Regions from separate parts of the Klebsiella sp. MISC125 genome, predicted to be linked through region 3. Evidence: predicted binding sites of a transcription regulator. Region 3 holds the regulator's gene; each other region holds the start of a gene.
The links. Region 3 encodes CRP, which controls carbon source genes, mostly activating them, when cyclic AMP is high. Its sites were predicted from a motif close to ATGTGANNNNNNTCACAT; they were not measured.

Region 1 (10,836 bases), 2.4 Mb from region 3:
TGAGCGAAAAAATCTGCGCCTTCTTTTCCGGCGACAGCACGTCGGCGAACCAGGCTTTCAGCACGGTAGAGAACACCGAGTAGGCGCAGTTAATCAGCGCGAAGAAAAACACGACCAGCGCAACGCTATTAACCAATGGGATCGCCACAAAGCCGCCAATAAACGCCAGTACGGCGATGGTCATATAACGCTTTTTGTCGAACTTATCGGCCAGGATACCAAAACCCATACTGAACAACACGCCGACGATCAATGCAGTCGACAGCGCATAGCCGATTTTATCTACCTCCAGTTGGTACTGGCGGGTGAGGTAGATAGTCATAAAAGGTAACGTTGCGCCACGACCAATAGTTAACAGCAATGACGAAGCCAGCAGCGCTGCGGTTGAGCGCCTGAGTGTCGGTATCATTTTTTCCTTGCCTGATGTGATGTTATTTTTGTTGTCCCGATCACAAATAGCACGCTAACCGAGGCTTGTATAGTTCCCTTCGGTGATGAAAAGGGCACCAGGGCCCTACCGAAATTAATGATCTATGCGTCGGGCGAATTATTCGGTACTTTGATTTTGTTCACAAAAATTCCAATAACAACCGAGGCAGGTTATGACGCGTAAAGACGGGCTGCTGGCATTGCTGGTGGTCGTGGTATGGGGGCTGAATTTCGTGGTGATCAAGATGGGGCTGCATAACATGCCGCCGCTGATGCTTGCCGGACTGCGTTTTTTATTGGTGGCGTTCCCTGCCTTGCTGTTTGTCGCCCGGCCGAAAATTCCGCTGCGCCTGCTGCTGGGCTATGGCCTGACGATAAGCTTCGGTCAGTTTGCCTTCCTGTTTTGCGCCATTAACCTCGGCATGCCTGCCGGGCTGGCATCGCTGGTGCTGCAAGCTCAGGCTTTCTTCACCATTATTCTCGGGGCATTTGTCTTCGGTGAACGGTTGCAGGGTAAACAGGTAGCGGGGATCGCACTGGCGATTTTTGGTGTGCTGGTGCTGGTGGAAGCCAGCCTTGGCGGCCAGCATGTGCCGTTGGTGGGTTTTATGCTGACGCTGGCGGCGGCGCTGAGCTGGGCCTGCGGCAATATTTTTAACAAGAAAATCATGTCGCACGAGAGCAGACCGCCGATTATGTCGCTGGTGGTGTGGAGCGCGCTGATCCCGGTGCTGCCGTTTATGCTGGCATCGTGGCTCCTCGACGGCCCTCAGGTGATGGCGGCAAGTCTGCTGCATATCGATCTGCTGACGATCCTCTCGCTGCTGTATCTGGCGTTTATCGCCACCATTGTTGGCTATGGGATCTGGGGTTCGCTACTCGGACGCTATGAAACCTGGCGCGTGGCGCCGCTGTCGCTGCTGGTGCCAGTGGTCGGAATGGCCAGCGCCGCGCTGCTGCTTGGCGAGACGCTAAACGGTCTGCAACTGCTGGGTGCGGTGCTAATTATGGCCGGGCTGTATATCAACGTGTTTGGCCTGCGGATCGTGCGTCCGGGCATGGCGTAATCTGAGGAAACAGTCGAATTTGTAAGCCGGATAAGGCGTTATCCGGCAAAACGGCGGTGACAGCTATATCTGGCTTGATACTTCTTTAATCGCTTTCCAGGCCAATTTTTTATGAATAAAGAATTTTACTGTCGTTGAGAAAGAACGGCTGTTGAGTAAAACCCTGCACCACAGCAACATTCCGGCAATAAGTATGATTATTTTTCCGTGAATATTATCTGCATGAAAAGATAGGCATAATGATGCTAAGAACAATAAACAGTTGATAAAAAACAGATATTTGAATGCAGTGACCGCCCATTTTCTGCCTTTAATTATTGATTTCATGGCAAAAATCACCACCAGTAAAACGATGAAGACCGGTGGGAACAGGATTGAGACCCAGATGGCTGGTGGAAGAACAAAGGCATAAAGTCCCATCTGAAATGGCAGCAAAAATGAAAAAAGTAATAACATCATTACCGCGACAACAGGAAGGGGATTTACCATCCTCTGTCTAAGCCATATTTCGTTAAGTGCGTGTTCTGTTACGTCAGTTGGATTGGGGGATTTAAAGTAACCAATTAACGCGTTTAAATTTCGCCCTGTAATAAAATTAATCCATCTCATTGGGAACCCTGTTGAATCAGTAGGTTAGGCGGTGAATTTTTCTATTCATTATTATCAACTTGCACGCAGACTATTTTACAAACCGATCGGTAGGTTAAATAGCAAAAAAACTGCTCAAAGTACGCTATCGCTACAAATTCGGATTTAGCGATAAATTATCCTGCTATATCGTCGGTGGACGATAATGCTCACTTATATATGGGCGATAGTTTTCTGATCAGGACGTTGAGTGAAGTGGCGGGATGTGGTTTTCTTGTGCGCGGGGATAAAAAAAAGCCCCGTTGCCGGGGCTAAAAGGGATTTTACAGGCCTTGCTGGTTGTAATACGGCACGCCTAATTCATCTGATTTATCACTGCCCGAAGCCATGTGATTGAAATCAAACGGCGAATCATTATGTTCGGAAGGAATAATCATCGCATCCCGATTGTTGTGACGAACCGGAGTGGTGGTTTGCTCCGCGAAACTCTGGCTGGAGACCAGCGCCAATAGCACGATGGCGGCGGAAGCGAATAATTTCATGATTTCCTCAATACGTCTTTTTGCAGGCGATTAACAACAGTTATTTAGTGGAAGCAGGTACCGTGACTCGCCCGGTACATTGGTAATGCGATACTGGTGAGGCGGCACATCGAAATAGTTTTTGAAAGTCCGCGTCAGCGTTTGCTGCGATTCAAAGCCATAACGCTCGGCCAGATACAAAATCGGCTCGTTGCTTTGCTTGAGCTTCTGCGCAATTTCAGTCAGCTTACGGCTGCGGATATACTGGCCCAGCGAGTGACCGGTCTCTTTCTTAAACATTCTTTGCAGGTGCCACTTGGAGTAACCTGAGCGCTCTGAAACCTTCTCCAGCGACAGGGGCGATTCCAGGTTATCCTCAATCCACGACAAAATACTATGGATAGTGATGGCGTCGTTATTACGTCTGGACATCATCTTACCTCTTCTTATTACGGCAGAACTTTTTTGAGCAAATACTCAAGAGTGACCACTTCATCTGCCGACAGATTTTTTGTTAGTTCCTGGTGCAATTTCTGACCCACAACCTGATGACAATGCTCACAAAGGGCTGCGCCGTCTGCTGTTAGCTGCACCAGCACGCCGCGCTTGTCAGTGGGGTTGGGTAACCGTTCAATCCAGCCTTTACAGACCAGGCGGTCAAGCATGCGCGTCATTGCGCCTGGGTCGACCGAGAGCACGGTTTTCAGCTCAACGGGGGTAATACACACTTCGCAACGAATGGAACAGAGCACCCGAAACTGGGTGGACGTAATATCCATCGGTGAGAGGTAGTCGTTGAGCAGGCGATCTTTCTGCTGGTTAACCATCTGGATCAAGCGACCAAGGGGGATCATTTCGTTAAACAGGTCGCTCGTACTTTTCACAATGGTTGCCCAGGCAATGACTTAGTTGCTGGGGATATTATTGCCTAGGCAAATATAAGTCAAACTGATTGATTGGCCGATGCCACGATTTGCTAAAACGAATCGTTGTGACTCAGGTCACTCTATTTAACATTGCTGTCTTATGATTTTACTGATTGATGAATGCGTTCTGCGGGAAACTGGCAACAACCTGGCGGCAAACGATATACTCAGGGCGCGTCATTTTTTGATAATCCAACACTTACAGGACCTTAATTTTCTATGATGGATCTCTTTAAAGCGATAGGCCTGGGGCTGGTCGTGATCCTACCGCTAGCAAACCCGCTGACTACCGTGGCGCTATTCCTTGGCCTTGCCGGGAACATGAACAATGCCGAGCGTAACCGTCAGTCGCTGATGGCCTCTGTCTATGTGTTCGCTATTCTGATCGTGGCATGGTATGCCGGACAGGTGGTGATGAACACCTTCGGAATATCGATTCCTGGACTGCGTATTGCCGGGGGACTGATCGTCGCCTTTATCGGTTTCCGCATGCTGTTCCCACAGCAGAAAGCGCACCATTCGATGGAAGCCAAGCTGAAATCAGAAGAGCTGGAAGACGAACCGACGGCTAACATTGCTTTTGTCCCGCTGGCGATGCCAAGTACAGCAGGTCCGGGGACCATTGCGATGATCATCAGCTCTGCGTCGACGGTAAAGCACGGCGCTAACTTTCCTGATTGGGTGGTGATGGTGGCGCCGCCGGTGACGTTTGCGCTGGTCGGACTCATTCTGTGGGGCTGCCTGCGCAGCTCCGGGGCGATTATGCGTCTGGTGGGTAAGGGCGGCATCGAGGCTATCTCCCGCCTGATGGGCTTCCTGTTGGTCTGTATGGGCGTGCAGTTTATTATTAATGGCGTGCTGGAGATCGTCTCTACTTATCACGCCTGACGGAAGACGTAAAAAAATCTGCCTTCTTGAATTGCCCGGTGGCGGCTAGCGCCTTACCGGGCCTACAGATCTGCGCCGGATTTGGTTTTCGTAGGTCGGGTAAGGCGCCAGCCGCCACCCGACAAAAATGCGAGAACAGTAACCAAAACAGGCTGGACTCTAACCTTATGTCACACAGCAGGGGGTTCGGCACGATCTGAAGACGTAAAAAAGCCTGCCTTTCTAGCGATCGGCAGGCTTTTTTTACTCAAATAATCAGGAGTGATGTGGCTGCTGATCTTCCAGTGAGACCGGCCAGCGGCGGAAAATCATCACTGCCCACACCAGAGCCACGAGGGCTGGGATTGCGCCGACGTAACCAATCGACGCCATCGACAGATGAGTACTGACCTGGCTGCCGACCAGCGCGCCCGCGCCGATACCGATATTAAAGATCCCCGAGAACAGCGACATTGCCACGTCGGTGGCATCTGGTGCCAGCGCCAGCACTTTTACCTGCATTCCAAGGCCGATAATCATGATTGCCACGCCCCAGAAGACGCTGAGCAGCATCAGGTGATTGGCATTATGCGATGCCGGCAACAGCAGCAACAGACACGCCAACAGCAGGCCAATTGCGGCGTTAATCAAGCCGGATGCATGGCGGTTGCCGAGCTTACCAAACAGAATACTGCCGACAATGCCCGCGCCGCCCAGGGTCAGCAGCAGCACGGTGGCAAAGTTACCGCTTAAACCGGCGACCGTCTGAATAAACGGTTCAATATAGCTGTAGGCGGTGTAGTGCGCGGTCACCACAATCACCGTCAGTAAATAAATGCTGAGCAGCGCCGGACGACGGAACAGTACCGGCAGACTTTTTAACGAACCGGAATGCTCGCTCGGCAGTTTTGGCAGCAGTTTAATCAGGCAAGCCATGGTTATCAGCGCGCCCACACCAATCACCAGGAAGGTGGTACGCCAGCCAAAATATTGCCCCACTATGCGCCCAATCGGGATACCAAAGACCATCGCCAGCGCGGTACCGGTGGCAATCAGACTCAAGGCCTGAGCGCGTTTACCTGCAGGGGCCATACGGATAGCCAGCGCCGAGGTAATTGACCAGAACACCGCATGGGCGAAAGCGATGCCGATACGGCTGATGACCAGAACGTTAAAGTTCCATGCCAGAAACGACAGCACGTGGCTGGCAATAAACAGAATAAACAGGCCAACCAGCAGACGACGGCGCTCCATCTTGCTGGTCAACAGCATAAAGGGCAGCGACATCAGGCCGACGACCCAGGCGTAGATGGTCAGCATGATCCCGACCTGTGCCGTTTCCATGCCAAAACTGTCGGCGATATCCGACAGCAGGCCCACGGGCGCGAACTCGGTGGTATTAAAGATAAATGCCGCAATCGCAAGCGTGACTACGCGAAGCCACGCGACCTTGCGTGAAACCGTGTCTGTAATCATAAGTTCAGGGCTGGTTACTAAGAGGAAAGAAGTGGCACGATCTTAAAACGATTGCTGCTGAAAATACAATCATTTTGTGACGCGTGTCTCATTTTTGTTTTGGTAGGGTAAAAGGCGCTAACAGATTAATTTCTCTATAGAACGTGTGCATTTACTGCATTTATGTCATGTTATCGATAAGTAAAAAAAATGAAAGGGCAGAATAATGCAGGAAATTAACTTTTATCTGGTCGATGCGTTCAGCGACCACAACTTTGGCGGCAACGCGGCGGCAGTTTGCCCGCTCACCGAATGGTTGCCGGACGAAACGTTGTTGAAAATGGCTCAGCAGCACAATCAGTCGGAAACCGCGTTTTTTGTTCGTACTGATGAAGGATATGAGCTGCGTTGGTTTACCACCTTGCACGAAATTAATCTCTGTGGCCATGCGACGCTGGCGGCTTCGCACGTCATCTTTGAGTACCTCGACTATCCGTCATCGACGATTATCTTTAGTACCCGTTTCGTTGGCGAGCTTCGCGTGACGCGCAGCGGCGACTGGCTGACGCTTGATTTTCCGGCATGGGCGACGACGGTCGTCGAACAGCCGCCAGCGGACCTGCTTGCCGGTCTGGGGCTAAGCGAAGCGCAGGAAGTACGCGTGGCTCGCGATTACCTGGTGATCTTACGCGATCGTCAGCAGGTAGAAGCGGTACAACCGGATATGCACCAGCTTCAGCGCTTGGGTAAAATGATTTGTATTAGCGCCGCAGATGATGAGTATGATTTTGTCAGCCGCTTCTTCTGCCCGGGGGAGTCGCTGTGGGAAGACCCGGTGACCGGCTCGACGCATAGCATGTTGATCCCGTATTGGGGCGAGAAGCTTGGTAAAACGGAGATGCAGGCGCGGCAGGTATCCGCTCGCGGCGGCGATCTACGCTGCCAGTGGCAGGGTGACCGGGTGCTGATTGGCGGCCAGGCGACAACCTATTTAATCGGCACCATAACGCTGCGCTAAATATACCCGTCATACTTCAAGCTGCAGATGTGTTGGCTGCGCTCGCTCACCCGAATCACTTACCAGAGTAAGCTCATCGGGATTCACTCTCTTGCCGCCTTCCTGCAACTCGAATTATTTAGGGTATAAGCGAATACGGGTGATGAAAATAATGCGGGATCGGCAAAAAAATTATGCCGATCCCGTGTCCGTAGGGGGTACGGGCAAAAGAGTGCTGCGTACTCAACGAAAAACCAGAGCCACTAGCGGGTCATACGACAACTGCTCTTATTTGATAATTACATTGGAAATATCACGATAGCGCCGATGCATAATGCCAGAATACGAATTAAGTACATTGGCACGGAGAATATCCAGAACTCCGGCAGCTTATATTTTCCCATTCCCAGTATCATCGCCGGCATACCGTCAATTGGCATATAGCCGCCGTTCCAGCCCGAAATGACTACCGCGATGGCGGCAGCGGTCGGGTTGAGGCCGAGGCTGGTACAGGCGGCGATAGCAATGGGCGCGAAGATATACACCGAACCCATGTTGGAGCCGGTAAATGTGGAACATGTACTGGTCAGCAGCGCAAAGATAAAAATAAACAGGAACGGCGAAACGTTAGCGCCGAGAACGCCTGCTACCGCATCACCCACCATCGCCGTAAAGCCGGTGCCGGCCAGCGCATCGGCGACGCCGATAACCCCCGCCATCATCAGAATAACCGGCGCGCCCATATGATCGCGCACCTCTTTGAAGTCGACGACGTTAATCATCATCACAAAAGCGGCGGCAAGACCCGGAACCACATAGGCGATATTACCCAACTGATTCATCAGCATCATACCGACAACGCTGATGGCAAATGCCCCCACGGTACAGTACTCTTTCCACGCGGGCAGGGTGACGGCTTCCTCTTCCCGTACCGACATCGCTTCCTCAGACGCATCGGCAATCGGGTGATCGGGTAAAAAACGATACGAGATCAGGCACCAGGCCAGAAACGCCAGCGACATCACCAGATTCACCAGCGCGAATTTCACCATCGAAATTTCTGCGGTGAAACCCGCAGTTTGCAGCACCGTGGCGGTGACGCCAAACAGCAGCGCGACGTTAATCGGGATTAATGGATGGTTGGTCGCAAAACCCAACGGCATCATCAGCTTTGAGGTCGGCAGCTTTTTACTGTAGGGGATTGTCGAAACCAGCGACAGAATCAGCACGTAGTAGCCGGTTGAACCGGTACCCGCCAGGCTCGCGCCAATCATCACAATCACCAGCAGCAGCGCATAGCTCTTGTAGCTGCCTTTATTGACCAGGCTGACCATTGAGGATTTCACGTTGCCGATGAGGCGCGTTTTCTGGAGCGCCGCCATCACCACCATAAACCCGGCGATCATAATCACACTTGAGTTCACAAAACCGGCAAAGGCCTGCTGAACGTTTGATAGCCCGGTCACCACCAGTAAAAGACAGGCGAGCAGCGGTGGTGCGCCAAAGGCCATCTTGTCCGACATGATCAACACGATCATCAGCACCAGGATGCCCAGCGCCAGAATCATTTCCATTGTCATTTTTCTATCTCCTTATTTACCCTTCCAGCATTTCGCGCGGCACCTTAAAGACCGCTTTGCGCACCGTTGCTGGCGTGTCAACCGCGCACAGCGCCTGATGGGGCTCGCCAGGCAGGAAGACTGCAAAATCACCTGCGTGCAGGGTGATGGCTACCGGATGCTGGCAATCACGGGCGATAAACAGATCCGGTTTGCGCTCTTCATCGCCATCGCATGCGACAGCCTGCATTCCCGCGTTAATCACCTCGCAGCCTGACAGCATCACCTGAATATCGGCCCATTGATGGTGATATTCGGTGTGGCGCTGTGCGGCAGGTTGGGTATGCGCCTCGCCGATATTGCAAAACCAGCCACAACCCTCCGGTTGCCAGCGTCCGTCTTCCCTGGCGCTTAGCGCCTGTAGCGAAGCGTCCGGGTGCGACAATATTTGCCACAGCGCGGGGGGAAGCCCTGCCAGCGGCAGGGCGTCAAGATTTCCGACGATCATCGGGCGGACTCCTTCACCCATTGCGGGGAAACGTGCACGTATTTAATCGCCTGGCGGAACCAGGTGTAGGCAATGTGCAGAGAACCGTCCGCGCCCTGTTTAATGCTCGGGTAGGAGAACTCGCGGTTACGTTTATCCAGCGAGTTATTGGTCATGCAGTAGCCGTCACCTTCATCGAGGTTACGCTGCCACGGCCAGGTTTTACCGCCATCGGCAGAGATAGCCACGGTCATCGGTGCGCGCGGTGCGCCCCAGAAAGCGGTACGGCCATTGGTGACTTCCGGCTCTTTGCGGCTGTTATCGCCATCGTCGATTTCATCGTAAAGCGACGCACGACGTTCCAGCGCCCCGGCTGCGCTCATGTGGTTAAACACCAGCGCCAGTTCGCCGCTGGCAAGGGTGGTCACCTGGATCGAGGAGTTGTTGTTAGGCAGCTCGGTCGGTTCCGGTACTGACCAGCTTTCGCCATGGTCTACCGACTGGCTGTAGTAGATATTGTCGGCCCAGCGGCTGCGGAATAGTGCGACAAGCGTGCCGCCTGGCAGGGCGGTGATATTCATATGCACGCAGCCGAGGCTTTGCGGTACTTCGACGTCGCGCCAGGTTTTGCCCTGGTCGGAGGAAATTTTGACGGCGCTGATATCATCGTTGCCAACCCATTTTTCCCCCGGCTGAGTGCGGCAATAAAACACCGGCAGCAGCCAGTTACCGTTCTCCAGCACCGTAATCGGCTGGCGAATAAAGGTGCCGGGTTTGTCGAGCAGGGTGGCAATTTCGCCCCAGGTCTGGCCCAGATCGGTCGACTGGCGGTAGCGCACGATGGCGGTGTCCTGGTTGCCAGAGATCTGCGCGGTCCACAGCAGCCACAGCACGTTATCCGGGGCCAGAAACAGCACTGGGTTCTGCTCGGAGCGGCTGGCGTCAGTGGACAGTTTCACCGCATCGCTCCACTGACGGCTTTCCGGGAGCAGGCGCGAGCCCCAAACGGAGATATCGGCAACGCCTTCCTGGGTACCGCCAAACCACACGCACATCAGCGAGCCGTCCGGCAGCGGCAGCAGGTTAGCTGCATGGTTTTGCGGGCAAGATGATGGCAGCATCGCGGTTTCCACACGCGCATCTTGTTCATGCTGACAAATCATCCCGTCACGAATTGCGGTTACTACAGACATATTCATACTCCATTATTATTCAGTAGGGTTTTATTTATTGAGCTGTAATGAGTCGTAAGCTTCATCCTGCTGCGAAGCCTTAATGATTTTTTTAGTGCGAACGATATTTAATGTTTCTACGGTCAGGGAGAAGAAAATAGCAAAATAGAGATATCCCTTCGCAATATGGACGTCCAGGCTATCGGCAACCAGTAATGCGCCGACCAGCAACAAAAAGGTTAATGCCAGCATTTTCATCGTCGGCGTATTATTGACAAAATCACCAATGGTTTTGGCGGCGAACATCATTATGCCCACGGCAATAATCACGGCGGTAATCATGATGAAAATATGTTGTGACAAACCGACAGCGGTGATCACAGAGTCCAGACTGAAGACAATATCCAGCAGCATGATCTGCACGATAGCGCCTGCCAGTGAGAGCTGCCGCTGGCTACCGCCGTGCGACTCTTCTTCCTGCATCAGTTCGCCGCGGATCTCCTGCAACGATTTGTAAATAAGGAAACAACCGCCAACAAATAAAATGATCGTGCGCACCGACACCACAAAATTTGCAATGGTAAACAGCGGAACCGTAATGTGTGCAAGCCAGGCAATCGACACCAGCAATAACACGCGCATTACCATCGCGCCACTTAATCCCAACTTACGGGCAATATTTTGCTGATGCGGCGGAAGTTTTGCCACCACCAGCGAGAGGAAAATAATATTATCGACCCCGAGAATAATTTCCAGAAAGGTGAGCGT
Region 2 (10,836 bases), 120 kb from region 3:
CACAACCGTCGCCGGTTTTTCCATCGGCGAGGATCGCGCCGCGGTGCTGCATTCGGGCCAGTGCGTGTATAGCGGTTCGCACTACCTTGTGGCTAGGTTCGCCTTCTATGTGGGCGATCAGGCCGAAACCACAGTTATCCCTCTCAAGGGATTTATCGTACAACATATCAGTGAACCTCCCCAGGCTCTACGGGACACCCTCCGAACCGTTGCGCACGGGCACAGAAAGAGCATGGCGACGGGGTTTGCACCTCGCATTCGCCCTCTTTAAATCCTTTTCGCATCGGTACACAAGTTTGAGGACTTGCTGTTAAGAGGGAATCTCAATTACTGCATAAATATGATGAGCAGAGCGCTCATCCAGAAAGCTTCCAGCGGATTCCCAAGTTATCGGGAATCCGCACATACGTCAAATGGCAATCTTATTTATACAAAAATGTGCTATGCAACACTTAGTTTTATGATTTTTAAGAGAATAATGACATTTCGAATGCTGCTGAAACGTAACCGACGGCATAATTGAGTGTGATCTGTCTCACTATATCGATGGCACAAGATTATCGGTCTGTGCTGAATAGTTTTTTTATCTCAGACTATTTGACTGCTTTTTATGTGAATTGCGGAAAGTAATACTGTTTTATGTCCTGACAAAGATAATGGCAAAACCAGAGTCTATGTATAAGGAAAACTCATCACTATGAATGTGAATTAAATTGCGGTTATCTTGAGTGTTTATGCAATGAGGTAAGCGGCCGCGTTGACGATTGATCCAGGTCATCGCCGTCGGTAGCTAAAAATGGCAGGCTTGGCCCTTTTCTTAAGGCCGGTCTATCAGATTATGCAGTTACAAAAATTAGTCAATATGTTTGGTGGGGATCTTGCGCGTCGTTATGGCGAAAAGGTTCATAAACTGACGCTGCATGGTGGATTTAGCTGTCCAAATCGCGATGGCACTATTGGTCGTGGCGGCTGCACATTTTGTAATGTGGCTTCTTTCGCTGATGAACAACAGCAGTATATTTCGATTGCCGAACAGCTGGCGTATCAGGCGCAGCGGGTTAATCGCGCTCAGCGCTATCTGGCTTATTTTCAGGCCTACACCAGCACTTTTGCTGAAGTTCAGGTACTGCGTTCCATGTATCAGCAAGCGGTGAGCCAGGCCAATATGGTTGGGCTGTGCGTCGGCACTCGCCCGGACTGTGTGCCTGAAGCAGTATTGGATTTACTTAGCGAATATCGGGAGTTGGGTTATGAAGTATGGCTGGAGCTTGGGCTGCAAACCGCACATGATAAAACGCTGCATCGGATAAATCGCGGTCACGATTTTGCCTGCTATCAGCACACGACCCGACTGGCGCGTGAACGTGGCCTGAAAGTATGTTCACATCTGATTGTCGGGCTACCGGGAGAGGGGCAGCATCATTGCCTGCAAACCCTGGATCGGGTGGTTGAAACCGGCGTTGATGGCATTAAGTTGCATCCACTTCATATTGTGAAGGGCAGCATCATGGCAAAAGCGTGGGAAGCCGGAAGGTTGAACGGTATTGAACTGGACGACTATACGGTCACTGCAGGAGAGATGATTCGCCATACCCCACCTGAGATTATTTATCACCGTATTTCTGCCAGTGCCCGTCGTCCGACGCTGCTGGCACCGCTGTGGTGTGAGAACCGCTGGACCGGGATGGTTGAGCTGGATAAATACCTTAATCAGCACGGTGTCCAGGGCTCAGCCATCGGTCCTGGCTGGGTGTCTCCGGTAACCACGAAATAATGAAAAATGTCACGAGTTCCTTTCACGACAGCCTGCAAAAAGTAATGTGATCTTTGTCACTATCGTCAATATATCTCTGGTTATGAAAACTGGTATGGTAGTAGGCTATGGTTTATTGATAACATTGACTCAGGTGGTTTCGTATGCAGATGACAATGCGTTGGTTTGGTCCAGATGAAGATAAGGTCTCTCTGGAATATATTCGCCAGGTTCCGGGTGTAGAAGGTGTTGTAGGCGCACTTTATGATGTCGCCGTTGGTGAGGTCTGGCCAGTTGATAAAATTGAGGATCTGGTGAAGCAAGCCCATGCCGCTGGGCTTACAATGGAAGTCATTGAAAGCGTCAACATTCATGATGATATTAAGATCGGTTTACCTTCCCGCGATCGTTATATCGCCAATTATCAGCAAACTATCCGCAATCTTGCTCAGTTTGGCGTTAAGGTCATTTGCTACAACTTCATGCCGGTTTTTGACTGGATGAAGACGGACATGAACTATGTTCTGCCGGATGGCTCCCTGACGATGGCTTTTGAGAAGAAAGACATTGATAAGAGTCTTGAAGAGGTGGTGAAAGAGGTTCTGGAAAATTCGAATGGTTTTGCGCTGCCGGGCTGGGAACCAGAGCGGCTGGCAAAAGTTCAGGACCTTTTTGCTCAATATAAAGATGTTGATGACACAGTACTGCGCGAAAACCTGGTCTATTTCCTGAATGCAGTGATCCCCGTTTGTGAAGAGGTGGGGGTGAAAATGGCTATTCATCCGGACGATCCGCCGTACTCAATTTTTGGTCTACCGCGAGTGGTGAAAAATCGTGACGATCTGGACTGGATTTGTCGGGCGGTGGATTCAGAGGCGAATGGCATCACGCTCTGTACCGGCTCTATCGCGGAAGACCCGGCTAATGATGTCTACTCGATTCTGGCCGAGTTTACTCGCCGTAAGCGAATCCATTTTGCCCATGTGCGTAATATAAACCTCATCAAAGACAAAGATTTTTATGAGTGCGCTCACCCATCAGAATTTGGCTCTTTAGATATGTACAAAGTGATGCAGGCGCTCTATGACAATGGTTTTAGCGGCTATATCCGTCCGGATCATGGGCGCTTTATTTGGGGAGAAACAGGGCGTCCAGGCTATGGGTTGTACGATCGCGCGCTGGGAGTAACCTACCTCAAAGGGTTATGGGAAGCACTCAGTAAGCGCTAACGACCAGTCCAGTTTCCTATCTATATTCCGGCTGACTGTAATCCAGGGTCAGCCGCGTAACACAATCCTTCCCGCATTTTTTGCACAACTTACAGCGTCTTGCTCAGAATTGAGTATTATTGTGCGAAGTTGTCGCGAAGGAATCTCCTATGAAGCAAATCCGTATGCTGGCGCAGTATTATGTTGACCTGATGATGAAGTTGGGTCTGGTGCGCTTTTCCATGCTGCTGGCCCTTGCGCTGGTGGTACTGGCGATTGTGGTGCAAATGGCCGTGACCATGGTGCTGCACGGCCAGGTAGAAAGTATTGATGTTATCCGCTCCATCTTCTTTGGCCTGCTGATTACCCCGTGGGCGGTCTATTTCCTCTCGGTCGTTGTTGAGCAACTGGAAGAGTCCCGGCAGCGTCTCTCGCGGCTAGTGGAGAAGCTGGAGGAGATGCGCGAGCGCGATCTCAAGTTGAATGTGCAGCTTAAGGACAACATCGCCCAGCTTAATCAGGAAATCGGCGAACGTGAAAAAGCTGAAGCAGAACGTGAAACGACGCTTGAGCAACTGAAAATTGAGATGAAGGAACGTGAAGAGGCGCAAATTCAGCTTGAGCAGCAATCCTCCTTCCTGCGCTCCTTCCTTGATGCGTCTCCGGATTTAGTTTTCTATCGTAATGAAGATAAAGAGTTTTCTGGCTGCAACCGGGCGATGGAACTGCTGACCGGTAAAAGTGAAAAGCAGCTAATTCATCTGAAGCCACAGGATGTTTATGGCGCAGAAGTGGCGGAGAAAGTGCTGGAAACGGATGAGAAAGTTTTCCGTCATAACGTATCGCTGACCTATGAGCAGTGGCTGGATTATCCGGATGGGCGCAAGGCCTGCTTTGAAATCCGCAAGGTACCTTATTATGACCGCGTAGGTAAGCGACGTGGCTTGATGGGCTTCGGTCGCGATATTACCGAGCGTAAGCGCTATCAGGACGCGCTGGAGAGGGCCAGCCGTGATAAGACCACCTTTATCTCTACTATTAGCCACGAGCTGCGTACGCCGCTTAATGGCATCGTGGGGCTTAGCAGGATCCTGCTGGATACCGATCTAACCGGAGAGCAGGAAAAATACCTGAAAACTATCCATGTCTCAGCCGTGACGCTGGGTAATATCTTCAACGATATTATTGAGATGGACAAAATGGAGCGGCGTAAAATTCAGCTGGATAATCAGCCGGTTGATTTCACTGGCTTCCTCGCTGACCTGGAAAACCTCTCTGGCCTGCAGGCACAGCAGAAAGGTCTGCACTTTGTTCTGGATCCCGCCCTTCCGCTGCCGCATCAAGTGATAACCGACGGTACGCGGCTACGCCAGATTCTGTGGAACCTCATTAGTAACGCGGTGAAATTTACTCCGCAGGGCGGGAATGTGAACGTCCGCGTGCGTTATGACGAAGGCGATATTCTGCATTTTGAAGTAGAAGATTCCGGTATTGGTATTCCTGAAGCGGAACAGGACAAAATCTTTGCCATGTATTATCAGGTTAAAGATAGCCAGGGAGGCAAACCCGCGACCGGCACCGGTATTGGCCTTGCGGTATCGCGTCGTCTGGCGCGCAACATGGGCGGTGATATCTGCGTTTCCAGCCTGCCGGGCAAAGGGGCGACCTTTACGCTCACCGTACATGCACCTGCTATTGCTGAAGAAGTCGAAGACACTTTGGCAGAAGATGAAATGCCATTACCGGCGCTGAACGTGTTGTTGGTGGAAGATATTGAACTGAATGTGATCGTCGCGCGCTCGGTGCTGGAGAAACTAGGCAATAGCGTGGATGTGGCGATGACCGGTAAGGCCGCGCTGGAGATGTTTGTGCCCGGCGAATACGACCTGGTTCTGCTCGATATTCAGCTGCCGGATATGACGGGACTGGATATCTCTCGCCAGCTGAAACAACGCTTTGCTGCTGATGAACTCCCGCCGCTGGTGGCGCTCACCGCTAATGTACTGAAGAACAAAAACGAGTATCTGGACGCCGGGATGGACGATGTCCTGAGTAAACCGTTATCGGTCCCGGCGCTAACCGCAATTATCAAAAAATTCTGGGATTCACCGGAAGAGGAAGAGAACGATATGCCATCTGTAGATGTCAATAAATCGGCTTCTGTACTGGATATTCCGATGCTTGAGCAGTATATCGAACTGGTGGGACCGAAGCTTATCAATGACGGTCTGGCGGTTTTCGAGAGAATGATGCCGGGCTATATGGCGGTTCTGGAATCGAACCTAACCGCGCGTGACCAGAAAGGTATTGTCGACGAAGGGCATAAAATTAAGGGGGCGGCTGGCTCAATTGGTTTGCGTCACATTCAGCAGCTTGGGCAACAGATTCAGTCACCAGATTTGCCGGCATGGTCAGATAACGTTGCAGAATGGGTTGAAGAGATGAAATCCGAGTGGCAAAGCGACGTTGCGGTACTGAAAGCGTGGGTAGCGGCGGCTGATAAAAAATGACCCCGGATAAACCGGGGTGCGCGAATACTGCGCCAACACCAGGGAACTGGTTGTTGTGCCAGAATCATTTGAGTGATTTTTTTACACGGCGCAACCTGAGGATTTGGCTTGCTCGCTGATTAAGATAGCAAAGCTTAAATAATTTGTTACGTGAATCGGTAAAATATGTGAAGCATAGCGAGTAAATCAAAATTTTTGACTGGTTCCATAAACTTGTACTAAGGGGCTGATGTGATGAAGAAAATTGGTGTGGTGCTAAGCGGTTGCGGTGTTTATGACGGCAGCGAAATTCATGAAGCGGTTATTACCTTGCTGGCGATTGCTCGCAGCGGCGCCCAGGCCATCTGTTTTGCACCTGATAAAGTACAAACTGATGTTATCAATCATTTGACCGGGGAAGCGCAGGCTGAAAGCCGTAATGTGCTCGTTGAGGCCGCACGCATTGCGCGCGGGGAAATTCGCCCCCTGGCAGATGCCCGAGCGGATGAGCTGGATGCGCTGATTGTGCCCGGCGGATTTGGCGCGGCGAAAAACCTCAGTAGCTTTGCTTCCCAGGGCAGTGAATGTACGGTGGATAGCGATCTGAAAGAACTGGCTCTGGCCATGCATCTGGCGGGTAAACCGTTGGGTTTTATCTGTATCGCTCCGGCGTTGCTACCTAAAATTTTCTCATTTCCGCTACGCGTGACTATTGGCACCGATCTGGATACCGCAGATGCATTAGAGGAGATGGGCGCTGAACACGTGCCTTGCCCGGTCGATGACATAGTGGTTGATGAAGACCACAAAGTGGTGACGACTCCGGCATATATGCTGGCGCAGAATATTGCTGAAGCGGCGAGCGGAATTGAAAAACTGGTCGCTCGCGTGCTGGTTCTGACTGCATGAAGTCTCGTTTTTCCCCGCTGCGAATGATCAAACGTCTTTTGCTGCGGTTGTTGTTGGCATGTTTGGTGGTATGGGGCGGTGGCATTGTGCTGTTTAGCATCGTGCCGGTTCCTTTTTCGGCCGTGATGCTGGAACGGCAGGTCAGTGCCTGGGCCTCTGGGAATTTTCATTACGTCGCCCATTCTGATTGGGTGGGGATGGATGAGATATCTCCCTGGATGGGGCTTGCGGTTATTGCTGCTGAAGATCAGAAATTCCCTGAGCACTGGGGTTTTGATGTTTCCGCCATTGAGAAGGCGTTGGCACATAATGAGCGCAACGAGAGCCGCATTCGCGGTGCCTCAACGCTATCACAGCAGACAGCAAAAAATCTGTTCTTGTGGGATGGTCGCAGCTGGCTGAGAAAAGGGCTGGAGGCTGGGCTGACCGTTGGTATCGAGACCGTCTGGAGCAAAAAACGCATCCTCACGGTTTATTTGAATATTGCTGAGTTTGGTGAAGGGACGTTTGGTGTGGAAGCCGCATCACAGCGCTATTTTCATAAACCGGCCAGTAAGTTGACCGCTTCTGAAGCGGCGCTGTTAGCTGCGGTCTTGCCTAACCCGATTCGCTTTCGCGCAGACGCACCGTCAGGATACGTCCGTAGTCGGCAAGCGTGGATTTTACGCCAGATGCGTCAGTTGGGTGGGGAAGGGTTTATGCAGAAAAATAAGCTACATTGATGTTTATAGTGGCTAAATTTATAACCCCGGTAAGCATCACGCGACGCAACCGGGGGTCGTGCTAGTCTTCATCAAAACCGGCGTTGAACAGCGCGATAACCGCTGCCAGCGCTTCAACTTCCTGCGGGCCATTCGCTTCAATCTCAATCTGACGTCCTTTGGCTGAGTCAAGCATCAGCAGGGCAATTACGCTATTGGCCTCTGCCTCAGTGCCTTCATCATTGCGCAGCAGGACTTCAGCATCATAGTTCTGCATTAACTCAAACAACTTCATTGCCGGGCGGGCATGCATGCCCAGCTTATTGGTGATCTCAACGGTTTGCTTAACGGTCATGATTTACGTTTTTCCAGCGTCCGATGACGAGACTGCACGTTCTTACCACGCGAGCGGAAGTAGTCAGCCAGCTGTTCGGCGATGTAGACCGAACGGTGTTTACCGCCAGTACAACCAATGGCCACCGTCAGATAGCTGCGATTATTGGTTTCCAGCATGGGTAACCATAGTTCAAGATAGCTACGAGTCTGGTAGATAAAATTGTGAACTTCCGTGTGTCGGTCGAGGAAGGCGGCGACAGGTTTGTCCAGACCTGTCATCGGGCGCAGTTTCGGATCCCAGTGCGGATTAGGCAGGAAGCGCACATCGAAAACGTAGTCGGCATCGATAGGGATACCATGCTTGAAGCCGAAAGATTCGAAGACCATCGTCAGCTCACGTTCGCGTTTGCCTAGCAAACGGGTACGCAGCATTTCTGCCAGCTCATGCACCGACATCTCGGAAGTATCGACGATCAGATCGGCGCGAGAACGCAGTGGTTCCAGCAGGTCGCTCTCTTCATCAATAGCGCTTTCGAGCGACAGATTTTTGCTCGACAGCGGATGTAAGCGGCGCGTATCGCTGTAGCGGCGAATTAAGGTGTTGCGATCGGCGTCAAGAAACAGCAACTGAGGCGAAAATTCTGCGGGCAGATTTTTCATTGCCTGCTCAAAGATTTCCGGTGACTCAGGCATGTTACGTACGTCAATGCTGACGGCAGCTGAGATATTTCTATCTGCAAGCGAGCGTGCCAGTTCGGGTAACAAAACCACCGGTAGGTTGTCCACACAGTAGAAACCCATATCTTCCAGCGCTCGCAGGGCGACGGATTTCCCCGATCCTGAACGGCCGCTGACGATCATCAGTACCATGTACCGTTTCTCCTCAGTACGATAAAGAGTAAGGTGCGACTCCCGTTATGCCCCATCGTTGCTTCCTGCTTCGGTGATAATTTCATACAACTCTTCGTTGCTTTGGGCGGCGCGTAGTCGGCGACAGGTTGCTTTATCCGCCAGACGTTTTGCGACCAGTGAAAGCGTATGCAGATGAGTTTTGGTCTGATCGGCGGGAACGAGAAGCGCAAACAGGAGATCGACAGGTTGATTATCGATCGCATCAAAAGCGATCGGGGTTTCCAGTTGGACAAAAACGCCAACGGCCCGCAGCGTATCCTCTTCGAGTTTTCCGTGTGGGATCGCGATACCGTTACCGATCCCGGTGCTGCCCATTTTCTCGCGAGTGAGGATCGCTTCGAACACCACCTGAGGCGGCAAGCCTAGCTGTTTTGCTGCCAGCTCGCTGATGATTTCCAGGGCACGTTTCTTGCTCTGGCAGTGAACCTGGCTACGGGTACATTCCTGGTTAAGGACATTGCTCAGTTGTAGAGCCGAATCGTTATTTATCATAATTTCACCTGAGCTCGCCCTGACCAACCGCCTGCTGGCGGTTGGCGTAGGTTATGCCCGGACAATTAGCGTTGTTTCAGTTTATCTTTATGTTTTGTTAGCTGTCTTGCCAGCTTATCAATAAGACCATCGATAGCGGCATACATATCCTGCCCTTCCGCACTGGCATGGATTTCACCACCGTTGACATGCAGGTTGGCATCCGCAATTTGCGTTACCTTCTCTACCTTTAACACAATGTAGACCTGATTGATCCTATCGAAAAACTGCTCCAGCTTGCTAAATTTCGTATTAACAAAATCGCGCAGAGCAGGGGTTATTTCTACGTTGTGTCCTGTAATGTTGAGCTGCATAGTGTCTTCCTTATCGGTTGGGTCAAACCAGTTGTTTACGCTGATTCGACGGCGGAATGGATAAAGACTCTCGATACTTAGCGACGGTGCGGCGCGCCACCATAATACCCTGATCGGATAACATGGTGGTGAGCTTACTGTCGCTCAACGGCTTCGCGGGGTTCTCCGCGGCGATTAACTTCTTCACCAGCGCGCGAATGGCCGTCGACGATGCTTCGCCGCCGCCTTCTGTGCTTACATGGCTGGAGAAGAAATACTTCAGCTCAAAAATACCGCGTGGACTATGCAGGTATTTTTGGGTAGTAACGCGTGAAATGGTCGATTCATGCATTTCGACGGCCTGAGCAATATCAGCCAGTACCATCGGCTTCATATGCTCTTCACCTTTCTCGAAAAAGGCCTGCTGCTGCTCAACAATGCAGCGACTGACGCGCAGTAGCGTATCGTTACGGCTCTCCAGGCTTTTGATCAGCCAGCGAGCCTCTTGCAGATTGCTGCGGATAAACTGGCCGTCGGCATCATTGCGTGTGCTGTTACCCATGGCAGCATAGTGCTGATTGATCTTCAGGCGCGGTAGGCTATCTGAATTGAGTTCAACGACCCAGTGGTCATTCACCTTACGCACCAGCACGTCAGGAATGACATATTCTGGTTCGCCAGTTTGAATGGATTGACCAGGGCGCGGATCCAGGGATTGGATCAGGCTTACCGCTTCCTTTAATACTTCTTCTTTGAGGCGGGTTACGCGCATGAGAGAGCGGAAATCATGATTCGCTAGTAGATCAAGGTGATCGCTGATGATCTGACGTGCTTCATCAATCCAGGGTGTTTCTCTGGCAAACTGCGAAAGTTGAACCAGTAGGCAGTCGCGCAGATCTTTTGCCGCTACGCCGACGGGGTCGAAACGCTGAATGCGCTTGAGGACGGCTTCAACTTCTTCAAGTCCGATTTCATCATCGCCAATGCTCTCAACGATGTCTTCGACAGAAATAGTGAGATAGCCGGTATCATCAACGGCATCGACAATGGAGGTCGCGATGGCGCGATCGGTATCAGTGAACGGTGTAAGTTCAACCTGCCACATCAGGTAATCTTGCAGGCTTTGAGTGGTCTCACCCTGGTAGACGGGCAGTTCGTCATCCTGATAATCGACGCCGTTACCTGATGGCGTTCCTGCTGTATAAATCTCATCCCAGCTGGCATCAAGCGGCAGTTCTTCAGGCATGTCTTTTTGCTCAAGGGCATCGACGGTATCCAGAGATTCGCGATCCTCGGCCTCTTTGGTTTCTACCTCATCGTGAAGATCGGTTTGCTCCAGCAACGGGTTGCTATCCAGCGCCTGCTGGAGTTCTTGCTGGAGTTCTAACGTGGACAACTGCAGTAAACGAATCGCCTGCTGCAGTTGTGGCGTCATGGCAAGCTGTTGGCTTAGCCTTAATTGCAAACCTTGCTTCATATTCAGGGCCAATATCTCCGGCTAAAACGTCTGTAACCTCTACCCTATCAGAGTCTGAAGTCTTCCCCAAGATACACGCGCTTAACCTGCTCGTCTTCAAGGATTTGTTGAGGTGTACCGTGAGCTATCAGATGACCCTGGCTGACGATATAGGCACGTTCACAAACGGCGAGTGTTTCCCTGACGTTATGGTCGGTTATCAGGACGCCTAAGCCGCTATCGCGCAG
Region 3 (10,836 bases):
TCATCGCCACGACGCAATTAGCGCAGACCTGGGTGCAGACGGACAAGGGCGGGGAAGAGCTATTCTTTACCAAAAACAACCCCTTTGCCGGAACAAAGGGGTCTGAGGATTAGTGAGATTACGCCGCTGCGTTGTTCTGGCGGTGGCGGGAAACAAAGCCGAGGATCACGCACATCACAAATACCACGGCATAGAGGCCGTTAGCGGTATGCAGCGCTGCCAGCGGACCGCTGGCAGCGACGATTGGGCCGGTAACCACAAAGGTCAACATGGTGCCGACGGTACCGCAGGTGAGAATGAAGTTCACCAGCTTTGGCGATGATACTCTGGTCTGCTGCGAGCCCAGCGTAATAATAGAGGTGTAGATTGCGCTTGAGAAGAAGCCGAGGGTCAGGATAAACCACGGCATATGCTCCGGTGAACCGTTAATAAACAGATACATCAGGACCGTCGCCGCGCCTGCCAGCACGGTCAGAATACGTTGCAGGTCAAAGAAGCGCAGGATAAAGCTGAATGACCACATGCCAATCATGTACGACATCCAGAAATCACTCACCAGCTTACCCCCATCACCCAGGCTCATGCCCAGACTTTTGGCGTATTCCGGCACCCAAGAGATAAAGCCCAACTGGCCGAGGATGTAACAGAGTGCGGCAATGGAGAGAAACAGCACGCCGATACCCCATTTCTCTTTTGCTACCGGCTGGCTGTCCAGCGGCGCTTTTTTACCTAATACCGGGAATTCACAGCCGAAAGTCAGTACGAAAATAGCCACATAAACCAGACCGATGCAGGCATAGACCCAGTACCACTCGATGCTTCGTGCCAGCAGGTATGCGGCAAGCATCGGGAAAATCATGCCCGCCATGCTGAAGAAGGAGTCGGTGAACAGCAGGCGCGCGCCGCGCTGACGACCTTCATAAATATGGGTGATCAGGAAGGTACCAATCGACATGGTGATCCCGCTGACCAGCCCAAGTACGAACATTGAGGCAGAGAACAGCGCCAGGCTATGACTAAACATCAAACCTGCGACGGCGAGTACCATCAAGATAAAGCCAAAGCGCAGTTGGGTTTTCAGCGGAACGATTTCCATCAGCCAGGCATTCAGGAAGATAGAAATCAGGATACCGGCGTTGAGGAAGGTAAAGGTGTTGCTCATACTGGAAACGGGCAGATGGAAATAATCTGCGATGTTTCCCATCACCATCCCGGTGACGATCACCAACGCGCCGGTCAGGGCGTAGGAGAAGAAGCTGATCCATGTGAGCTTGATACGGTTGCTGTTAGTCATGACTGGCCTGTGAATAGAAATGTATAGCGCGTTGACTCTGCGCCGGGCGGACAGATTTTATTCGTTTGCGTGATGTAATTAAATGTTTATTCTGAAATGTAGATCTTTTTGCACGAATAAATGTGATTGAAATCACATTTAATTATTTGATGGATTAATGATTGCGTCGTAACAAGTGTTTCAGCTAAGTAAAATTAGGTAAAAGGCTGGCCCAGGATGCAAAGGCTCTTTAGAATCAAGGCACTCGCTTTTTATTCTGCTCCGTTAAGGAATTTCCATGCTCAAATCAACTCTCGTGGCGGTGGCTGCCGTTTTCGCCTTTTCAGCATTTTCCCCGGCCATGGCGGCGAAGGGCGACCCTCATGTGTTGCTGACCACCTCTGCGGGCAATATTGAGCTTGAGCTGAATAGCCAGAAGGCACCCATTTCGGTAGATAACTTCCTGAAGTACGTCAACAGTGGTTTCTATAACAACACCACCTTTCACCGTGTGATCCCGGGCTTTATGGTGCAGGGTGGCGGCTTTAACGAGCAGATGCAGCAAAAGCAACCTAACCCGCCGATTAAAAACGAAGCGGACAACGGCCTGCGTAATACCCGTGGAACCATCTCCATGGCGCGTACTGCCGATCAGGACAGCGCGACCAGCCAGTTCTTTATCAACATTGCAGATAACGCTTTCCTCGACCACGGCCAGCGTGATTTTGGCTATGCGGTCTTCGGCAAGGTCGTGAAAGGAATGGACGTTGCGGATAAGATTTCTCAGGTACAGACCCATAACGTTGGGCCTTATCAAAATGTTCCGTCTAAACCGATTGTTATCCTGTCGGCGAAAGTGCTGCCGTAAAATATGTCTCCTGCGCGGGCACCAAGCCCGCGCTGCTTTCTCCCGCCAGATAAAGTGATAAGCGAAACCCGAGAATCTGCGTAGAATACCCCGGTTTGTAACTTCCGGAGCCGCCATGATCCTGCTTATCGACAACTACGATTCTTTCACCTGGAATTTATATCAGTACTTCTGCGAGCTGGGAGCGGAAGTCCTTGTCAGGCGTAATGATGAGTTGACGTTGGAGGAGATTATCGCGCTGGCGCCGGAGAAAATCGTTATTTCGCCGGGCCCCTGTACCCCTGATGAATCAGGGATTTCGCTGGCGGTGATTCGCCACTTTTCCGGCAAGACTCCGCTCCTGGGCGTCTGCCTTGGTCATCAGGCTATCGCGCAGGTTTTCGGCGCGACCATCGTGCGGGCTGCCAAAGTGATGCATGGTAAAACGTCTCCTGTCATTCACAATGGGCAAGGGGTGTTTGCTGGGTTGAATAATCCACTCATCGTTACTCGCTACCACTCCTTATTGATCGATCCCCCAACGCTACGGGAATGCTTTGAGATCACCGCCCGCAGCGAAGAGGGCGAGATCATGGGGATTCGCCATCGCGAGTTTGATCTCGAAGGCGTGCAGTTTCACCCGGAGAGCATTCTTAGCGAGCAGGGGCATCAACTGCTGGCAAACTTCCTCAATCGTTGATTTGTAGTTGCCATTGATTGATTTTTTATGCATATTTTGTGATTAGATTATCATAATCATTGCTGCATAACGAAGAAGGATGGGCATGACATGGCAACTGAACAACCGGCAATCACCCGCGCCACATTCGATGAGGTCATTTTGCCGATTTATGCACCGGCAGAATTTATTCCGGTGAAGGGCAAGGGCAGCCGCGTATGGGATCAGCAGGGCAAAGAGTACGTTGATTTCGCAGGCGGTATTGCCGTGACCGCGCTCGGTCATTGCCATCCGGCGCTGGTGGCGGCACTGCATGAGCAGGGCGAAACTCTGTGGCATACCAGTAACGTGTTTACCAACGAACCGGCCCTGCGCCTGGGACGTAAGCTGGTCGATGCGACTTTTGCCGATCGCGTGGTGTTTATGAATTCCGGGACGGAAGCTAACGAAACCGCGTTCAAGCTGGCGCGTCATTACACCGTGACTCGCCATAGCCCGTATAAAACCAAAATCATCGCCTTCCACAATGCGTTCCATGGTCGTTCGCTGTTCACCGTCTCCGTAGGCGGTCAGCCGAAATACTCCGATGGCTTTGGCCCGAAACCGGCTGATATCGTTCACGTGCCGTTTAACGATTTACACGCGGTAAAAGCCGTCATGGACGATCATACCTGCGCGGTAGTGGTAGAACCGATTCAGGGCGAGGGGGGCGTGACTGCGGCGACGCCTGAATTCCTGCAAGGGTTGCGTGAACTGTGCGATCAGCACCAGGCACTGTTAGTGTTTGATGAAGTGCAGTGCGGTATGGGGCGTACGGGCTCGCTGTTCGCTTATATGCACTACGGCGTGACGCCGGATATTCTGACCAGCGCTAAGGCGCTTGGCGGTGGCTTCCCGATTAGCGCGATGCTAACCACTCATGAAATCGCCAGTGCTTTCCATGCCGGATCTCATGGTTCAACCTACGGCGGGAATCCGCTGGCCTGCGCAGTGGGCGGGGCGGCGTTCGATCTGATTAACACGCCAGAAGTATTGGATGGTGTGAGTGCGAAGCGTGAGCTGTTTGTTAAACATCTCCAGCAGATTGACGCGCAGTTCGATTTGTTTAGCGATATCCGCGGAATGGGGTTGCTAATCGGTGCTGAGCTTAAGCCGCAGCATCAGGGCCGGGCGCGCGACTTCCTTTATGCTGCCGCAGACGCTGGCGTGATGGTGCTTAACGCCGGGCCTGACGTCATGCGCTTTGTGCCGTCGCTGGTGATTGACGATAGCGATATTGCCGAAGGAATGGCGCGCTTTGCCCAGGCAGTTGAGCGTGTGCTTAGCGCTTAGTGGTGCGTAGCCAGATGCCATGATGCGGACGCTGACGCCATGCTACCGACGAAATGGTGTGCATGGTGTTCAGGTGACCCAGAATGCGCTGCAGATGCTGTTCCATGGTACTGAGCGGGCCGCGAGGGACTTCCGCATCCTGGGCCTCCATAATATTCACATCTCCAGCGCTCCCCGGTCCATCTGAATCCAGCCGTTGCTGACAGCGCTGTAGCGCAATTTCACAGGACTCCAGATAACGCTGAGCTAGATCCGGCGTCAGCATATTGTGCTCGCGCGCCAGGGTGGTCATCGCATTGATGTGCTCAACAATGAACTGGCTATGGGTTACCCACAGCTTCATATCTTCCAGATAGTGCGAATTAAAGCCCGGTTCCTGCATCGCCTGATTGAGTGAGTTAAACAGCGCATTGTGCGCCTGATTAACGCGCATTCGCTGATAGGCCAGCGCCGGAGCCTGGTGATCGTCGCTAAGAATGAGCCGGATCGCTTCCTGATCGGCTTCCAGCGCGTCGTGGGCATTTTTGCGTAGCAGACCGCTTTGCCACTGCGGCCATAGCCAAACCATCCCACCAAAAGCGATCAGACAGCCAATAAGCGTGTCGATTAATCTGGCGATGATAAACTGCTCACCGTTTAGCGTGAGTAATTGCAGGGTATAAACCGCCGTGACGGTAAAACCAACCATTGCCCAGCCGTAGTTCTTACGAATAATCAGGTAGCTTAGCAGCGTGATGAAGAGCATGGCGGTCAGCGTATAGCCTTCAGGCACGTGGAAGTGTAGCGTCAGTCCGGCGATCACCAGTCCGGCAATCGTTCCAGCCGCCCGGTGAACAATGCGCACCCGCGTCGCGCCGTAGCCGTTTTGCGTCACGAACAGCACAGTCATCAGGATCCAGTAGGGTTTCGGCAGATGCAGTGCGCTGCCCATCAGGCTGGCGGCGCTCAGCATTACGCTGATGCGCGCGGCGTTGCGTAACGCCGGAGATTTAAACGACAGGTAGCTTTTTAGCGCTGGCAGCAGGGGTAAACGTCGGGTTTTATCCGCCATCAAGTTGCGCGTGTACAGAGGACGCTGGGTACGCAGAACCCTGGCGATACGGCTGAAGTGCCAGGCGCAGAACTGGCCGACCGGGTTATCCGGATGTTGCCAGGCAATTTTTTCCAGCGCGCCGATCTGTTTATCCATCTGAAAACGCTGTGGGTAACGATGGTAGAGAAGATCGTCCGCCAACTCACGCAGGCGGGCGGCAACGGTTTGCGCATTCCAGCGAATCACTGCTTCTGCGTGACTGCGTTCCACCAGTTTCTGCACTTCTTCCGGCTGATGCAGGCTAACGGAGATATGTTCCTGTAAATCCAACCCCACCTGAAAAGCGCGCAACAGACGTTTGTGGTCGTTGCGTTGATTGGCCGCCAGCATATGCATCTGCTGGTAACACTGGGTAATCAGATCAACCACTTTCTGCTGGCGGTTAAGTAGCGGCGGCAGCGAGGTGGCCGGGTCCGTATGCTGGGTCAGCAGGCTGTATTTGGCCTCGCAATAGTTAGCCAGTTCGCGGTAGAGCAGGCTCAGCGACTCGCGCAGCGGTTGTTCGCGCCATAGCCAAAACCAGAACCAGTTAAAGACGCCATACCATAAGGTGCCGAGCGCGTAGATTAGCAGTGGCTCCCACACCGGCATGTTGCCCGCAAGGCTGAGGGTAAAAATGGCGGCAATAAGTGAAGCAGGCAGTAGTCGCGCGTGCAGTGAACTGATTTCGGCAGTCACCCCAAGGATTAGCGCCAGACCAGTGAGAATCAGCGGTAGAGGGATCTCGCGTTGCAGCAGGAGCTGGACAATCAGGCTACAGCCAGCAAACAGGCAACCGCCAATAATCAGGCGTTTAAAGAAGCGCTTATGTGGTGTGTCCAGACCGGCAATGTTGCAACAGGCTGGTACCAGGGAAAACAGTAAGCCCTGCTGTAAATGTCCGAGAAGAAGTCCGATTGCGACCGGCAGACACAACACCAGCGTTTGCCGCAGTGCGTAGTTGACTTCCGGGTGGTAAATCAGCCTGCGCCACATGAGGGGGAAACAAAAACGGCGTATTGCTATGCAATACGCCGTTTTGCCGACTTAACGGGTACCGTAGACGACGATAGTTTTACCGTGCGCGGAGATCAGGTTTTGATCTTCCAGCATTTTCAGGATACGACCAACGGTTTCGCGGGAGCATCCAACGATCTGACCGATTTCCTGACGGGTAATTTTAATTTGCATACCGTCCGGGTGGGTCATCGCATCAGGCTGTTTTGCCAGGTTCAGCAGCGTCTGGGCGATACGACCCGTCACGTCGAGGAAGGCGAGGTTACCGACTTTCTCTGACGTAACCTGCAGGCGACGTGCCATTTGCGAAGAGAGACGCATCAGGATGTCCGGGTTAACCTGGATCAACTGACGGAATTTTTTGTAGGAGATTTCGGCCACTTCACATGCGGTTTTCGCACGTACCCATGCACTACGTTCCTGACCTTCTTCAAACAGGCCTAATTCACCGATGAAATCGCCCTGGTTGAGGTAAGAGAGGATCATCTCTTTACCTTCTTCATCCTTGATGAGTACAGCCACGGAGCCTTTAACGATGTAGTACAACGTTTCTGCTTTCTCACCCTGGTGGATCAGCGTGCTCTTTGAGGGGTACTTATGAATGTGGCAATGAGACAAGAACCATTCAAGGGTAGGGTCTGTTTGCGGTTTGCCAAGCACCATGCGCGGTTATCCTCTGTTATAAGCTATCTCCAGATGCCGACACTACACGGCATCCGGGCATGCAATCGTATTAAATCCCTATACCTGGGAATCTGGCTGAAAATTTCCTGCAGCCTGTAATGTGAACTCCTCAGCATACATGCAGTGCATCAATGTATTACTGTAGCATCCCGATTGTTTTAGCATAGCTTTCGCCGCGTGTCTCCTGGTGTCTCGCTTCAGCATGACCTAGGTCGCCTTCCGTTGCGAGAATTGTTATGTGCGCGTAATCTGTCAGGAAAATTACAGCCCTGGAGTTAAATTTATGCAAGCGCGAGTGAAATGGGTTGAAGGGTTAACCTTCATTGGTGAGTCGGCTTCTGGTCACCAGATTCTGATGGACGGTAATTCCGGGGATAAAGCGCCTAGCCCGATGGAAATGGTGTTGATGGCGGCGGGCGGATGTAGCGCAATTGACGTGGTTTCTATCCTGCAGAAGGGACGCCATAACGTCACTAACTGCGAAGTTAAGCTGACTTCTGAGCGTCGCGAGGAAGCACCGCGTCTGTTTACCCATATCAATCTGCATTTTATCGTGACCGGTAAAGAGCTGAAAGATGCTGCCGTTTCTCGCGCAGTTGACCTATCGGCGGAAAAATATTGCTCGGTGGCGCTGATGCTGGAGAAAGCGGTAAACATAACTCACTCTTATGAAGTGATCGAGGGATAAGCCGAACGGCGCGAACTCGTCGCCCCGGCATGCGCTGCGCTACCGGGGTTTTTTGTTAATTGATTTTCCTGCCTTCCATTAGCCGCTCGACCAATGGCGCCATGATGAGCTCCATGGCCAGCCCCATTTTCCCTCCCGGCACCACTAGCGTGTTCATATGCGAGATAAACGAGCCCTGAAGCATCGCCAGTAGCCAGGGGAAATCGATATTCTGTAAGTTGCGGAAATGGATAACGACAAAGCTTTCATCAAGCGATGGGATTGCTTTGGCTGCAAATGGATTGGACGTATCCACCGTAGGTACGCGCTGGAAGTTGAGGTGAGTGCGTGAAAACTGCGGGGTGATGAAGTTGATGTAATCTTCCATCGAGCGAACGACGGAATCCATCACCGCTTCACGAGAGTGGCCGCGTTCGCTGGTATCGCGGATAAGCTTCTGGATCCACTCCAGGTTAACGATCGGCACAACCCCAACCAACAGATCAACATGGTCAGCGACGTTGTGCTGGGGCGTGACAACTCCGCCGTGCAGGCCTTCATAAAACAGCACGTCAGTGGGTTCAGGCAGCGACTGCCAGGGAGTGAAGGTGCCAGGAACCTGATTCCACGGCACGGCTTCATCATAGGTGTGTAAATACTTGCGTGACTGACCTGTACCGTTCAGCCCGTATTCTCTGAAAGTCTGCTCCAGCAGGCCGAAATCGTTAGCCTCGGGACCGAAGTAGCTGATGTGTTTGCCCTGATCTCGCGCTTTGCGGATCGCCATGTCCATTTCCGGGCGGGTGTAGCGGTGAAAGCTATCGCCTTCCACTTCGGCGGCGTGGAGGTTTAGTTGGGCGAATATTTTGCGAAAGGCGAGGCTGGTGGTCGTGGTTCCCGCGCCGCTAGAGCCCGTGACGGCAATCACCGGATGTTTGGCAGACATAACAACTCCCAGGGTAAACGATAGTGTGATGCCGCCTTAGCCGTGAAACTGCTTGCGGGGCATAATATTGACCGTCTCGTGCAGCTCTGACCACACCAGCGCGGCTTCTCCGCTTTTCAGCTGTTGTTTGACATCGGCGACTTTATCCGCCAGCGAACGTTCATGCTCACCATAATCGGTGCCTTCGCGTAATACAAAACTTTCAATCAGGTTATCCAGCGTTTCGGGATCGAGATCCTGCCAGGGAATAATCATATTTGCCCTCCTAACCAGCGAGTTAGCCAATCCGGGATTCGCTGTTCTAACCACATTTCCGGCTTGCGCAGCGTACCACCGACAAAACCAACATGGCCGCCATGCTCTGTAAGTTGATACTCGACATTTGCCGGTAGCTGTTCTTGCGGCGGGATGGAGTGGTGATCCATAAAAGGATCGTCCTTCGCATGAATAATCAGCGTTGGTTTAGTGATGTCGCTTAAGCGCGGCATCGCACTACACTGGCGATAGTAGTCTAGCGCATCGGCAAAACCGTGGATCCTGGCGGTGATGCTATCGTCAAATTCGCGGATGCGACGCATACCTTTTAGCTGGCGTAAATCAACCGGCAAAGAGCCCGGATAAGCTTTCAGCTTACGCGCGGCATTCGCCTTCAGCAGATTGAGCAGATAACGCTGATAAACGCGGGAAAACCCCTTATCCATATGAGAACTACAGGCTTCCAGCATAAACGGCGCTGAGACGATAACGGCAGCATCGACAGGAATATCGTCACCTTCTTTCGCCAACAGGCAGCCCAGCATATTGCCCCCGAGCGAGTAACCCACAGCTGCAGTTGGCACGTCGCCGTATTCGCGCTGAAGCCAACGTAAAAACCAGGAGCCGTCTTCCGTTTCGCCTGAATGATAGATGCGGTTATTTCGGTTGGGTTCGCCGCTACAGCCGCGAAAATGCATCACCACGCCCAGCCAGCCGCGCTGCATGGCCGCGTGGACGAGTCCGTGAGCATAAGGGCTGTGCAGGCTGCCCTCAAGACCATGAAACACCACCAATCGCGGTTTATGACGAGCCTGAGATGGTTCTTCGCTCCACGCCAGATCGACAAAGTCGCCATCCGGTAATTCAAGACGCTGCCAGTGTGGAGTGAAACGTAGCTTGCGACGGATTAGCCGCGGCAACATGGTTTGCAAATGACGATTGCCAACGCCGCGCATCGGGTGAAACTGCTGCGAGTCGTCTTCGGGGGGCGTCATTTCTGTGGGAGTGATATCAACCATAGCACCAGAGCAATTAATAATCTTTATACATACTATACCGCGCATGAAGTGCGCAGGTTAGCCAATATGTGGTCTTGTGGCTAATCGGTAAGCAGATTGCGTGAGAAAAGATGAATATCCACTCCAGGCTTACGCCGCCACAGGCGGGCCTTTCTTGTGCCTGTCGCCATGCTCTCACCTGTCTCTTCAAACATCCCTGACGCTTCAAAACGGCGAATCAGGCTTTTACGCTGTATGGATTGACCGAGGATTATCTCCGTCGCTTCCTGTAGCTGGCCATGGGTGAAGGTCTCCGGCAAGCAGTAAACGGGCAGTAAAGAATACATGGTCTTTTGCCTTAAGCGATGCAGAGCGGCGGCGATGATTTTCTGGTGATCAAACGCCAGGGAATAGTCGGCAAGCCTGGCAATTGGCACCCAACGGGCATCGTTGACGCTGGCGATATGCGGTTCGCAGTCTGCCCAGGCAATTAGTGCAAACCAGGTGACGGTCAGGCTCCAGCCGCGCGGGTCGCGATCGGGCCCGGAAAAAGTGTCCAGCTGTTCCAACCATGAAGGGAAAACCCCGGTTTTCTCAGTGAGCTTACGCATCGCGGTGGCGCGGGTGGAGTCATCGCGCGCCATATCAATAAAGCCGCCGGGCAATCCCCAATACCCTTTCTGCGGGTGGTTTGCCCGCTCTACCAGCAGGACGCACAGCGCTTGTTGATGAAGCGTGAATAACACGCTATCCACCGTCACCAGAGGGGAGGGAAAGCGGCTGGCATCATATTGATTCAAATAGTCGGCTTCGGTGTTCATAGGCTACTCGCGATGATTTGGAACGCCCATCAGTGTACCAGCCCGACACTGAGCAGCAAGGCTGCGTTTTTTATTATTATTTATCAGTAGATTACCTTTTCAGGGAAATAATACATTTTTATGCTTGCTTAATATGTGTCTTAAGGACATTATTAATTATGTCGAAGGGACATAATTGTGAGGGGAGAGTGATGAGTATGAAATTGACGTTAACCCTGGATAACCAGACTTACACTATCGCCAAC

Region 1: ACMYSL_RS13910 (sugar transporter) is a predicted target of CRP. The motif match lies at 5,949-5,966, and genes of this name have one in related genera.
Region 2: uxuA (mannonate dehydratase) is a predicted target of CRP. The motif match lies at 1,819-1,836, and genes of this name have one in related genera.

The regions. Positions count from the first base shown of each region.
Region 1 covers NZ_CP180448.1:2,923,436-2,934,271, forward strand. The annotation lists gene ydeE (efflux MFS transporter YdeE) at 1-409, opposite strand, end outside; gene eamA (O-acetylserine/cysteine exporter) at 603-1,496, shown strand; gene ACMYSL_RS13885 (hypothetical protein) at 1,560-2,105, opposite strand; gene marB (multiple antibiotic resistance protein MarB) at 2,408-2,626, opposite strand; gene marA (MDR efflux pump AcrAB transcriptional activator MarA) at 2,657-3,037, opposite strand; gene marR (multiple antibiotic resistance transcriptional regulator MarR) at 3,055-3,489, opposite strand; gene ACMYSL_RS13905 (MarC family NAAT transporter) at 3,751-4,419, shown strand; gene ACMYSL_RS13910 (sugar transporter) at 4,675-5,874, opposite strand; gene ACMYSL_RS13915 (PhzF family phenazine biosynthesis protein) at 6,080-6,871, shown strand; gene ACMYSL_RS13920 (SLC13 family permease) at 7,150-8,430, opposite strand; gene ACMYSL_RS13925 (YhcH/YjgK/YiaL family protein) at 8,447-8,917, opposite strand; gene ACMYSL_RS13930 (sialidase family protein) at 8,914-10,089, opposite strand; gene ACMYSL_RS13935 (TerC family protein) at 10,120-10,836, opposite strand, start outside.
Region 2 covers NZ_CP180448.1:650,666-661,501, forward strand. The annotation lists gene gltB (glutamate synthase large subunit) at 1-166, opposite strand, end outside; gene ACMYSL_RS03085 (TIGR01212 family radical SAM protein) at 839-1,774, shown strand; gene uxuA (mannonate dehydratase) at 1,918-2,982, shown strand; gene arcB (aerobic respiration two-component sensor histidine kinase ArcB) at 3,132-5,471, shown strand; gene elbB (isoprenoid biosynthesis glyoxalase ElbB) at 5,706-6,359, shown strand; gene mtgA (monofunctional biosynthetic peptidoglycan transglycosylase) at 6,356-7,081, shown strand; gene npr (PTS phosphocarrier protein NPr) at 7,143-7,415, opposite strand; gene rapZ (RNase adapter RapZ) at 7,412-8,266, opposite strand; gene ptsN (PTS IIA-like nitrogen regulatory protein PtsN) at 8,312-8,800, opposite strand; gene hpf (ribosome hibernation promoting factor) at 8,866-9,153, opposite strand; gene rpoN (RNA polymerase factor sigma-54) at 9,176-10,609, opposite strand; gene lptB (LPS export ABC transporter ATP-binding protein) at 10,657-10,836, opposite strand, start outside.
Region 3 covers NZ_CP180448.1:527,966-538,801, forward strand. The annotation lists gene ACMYSL_RS02390 (cytosine deaminase) at 1-113, shown strand, start outside; gene tsgA (MFS transporter TsgA) at 119-1,294, opposite strand; gene ppiA (peptidylprolyl isomerase A) at 1,572-2,141, shown strand; gene pabA (aminodeoxychorismate synthase component 2) at 2,257-2,820, shown strand; gene argD (bifunctional acetylornithine/succinyldiaminopimelate transaminase) at 2,911-4,131, shown strand; gene ACMYSL_RS02415 (YccS/YhfK family putative transporter) at 4,121-6,199, opposite strand; gene crp (cAMP-activated global transcriptional regulator CRP) at 6,251-6,883, opposite strand; gene ACMYSL_RS02425 (OsmC family protein) at 7,188-7,592, shown strand; gene ACMYSL_RS02430 (phosphoribulokinase) at 7,648-8,517, opposite strand; gene ACMYSL_RS02435 (YheU family protein) at 8,554-8,772, opposite strand; gene ACMYSL_RS02440 (hydrolase) at 8,769-9,728, opposite strand; gene ACMYSL_RS02445 (NUDIX hydrolase) at 9,872-10,591, opposite strand; gene prs (ribose-phosphate diphosphokinase) at 10,783-10,836, shown strand, end outside.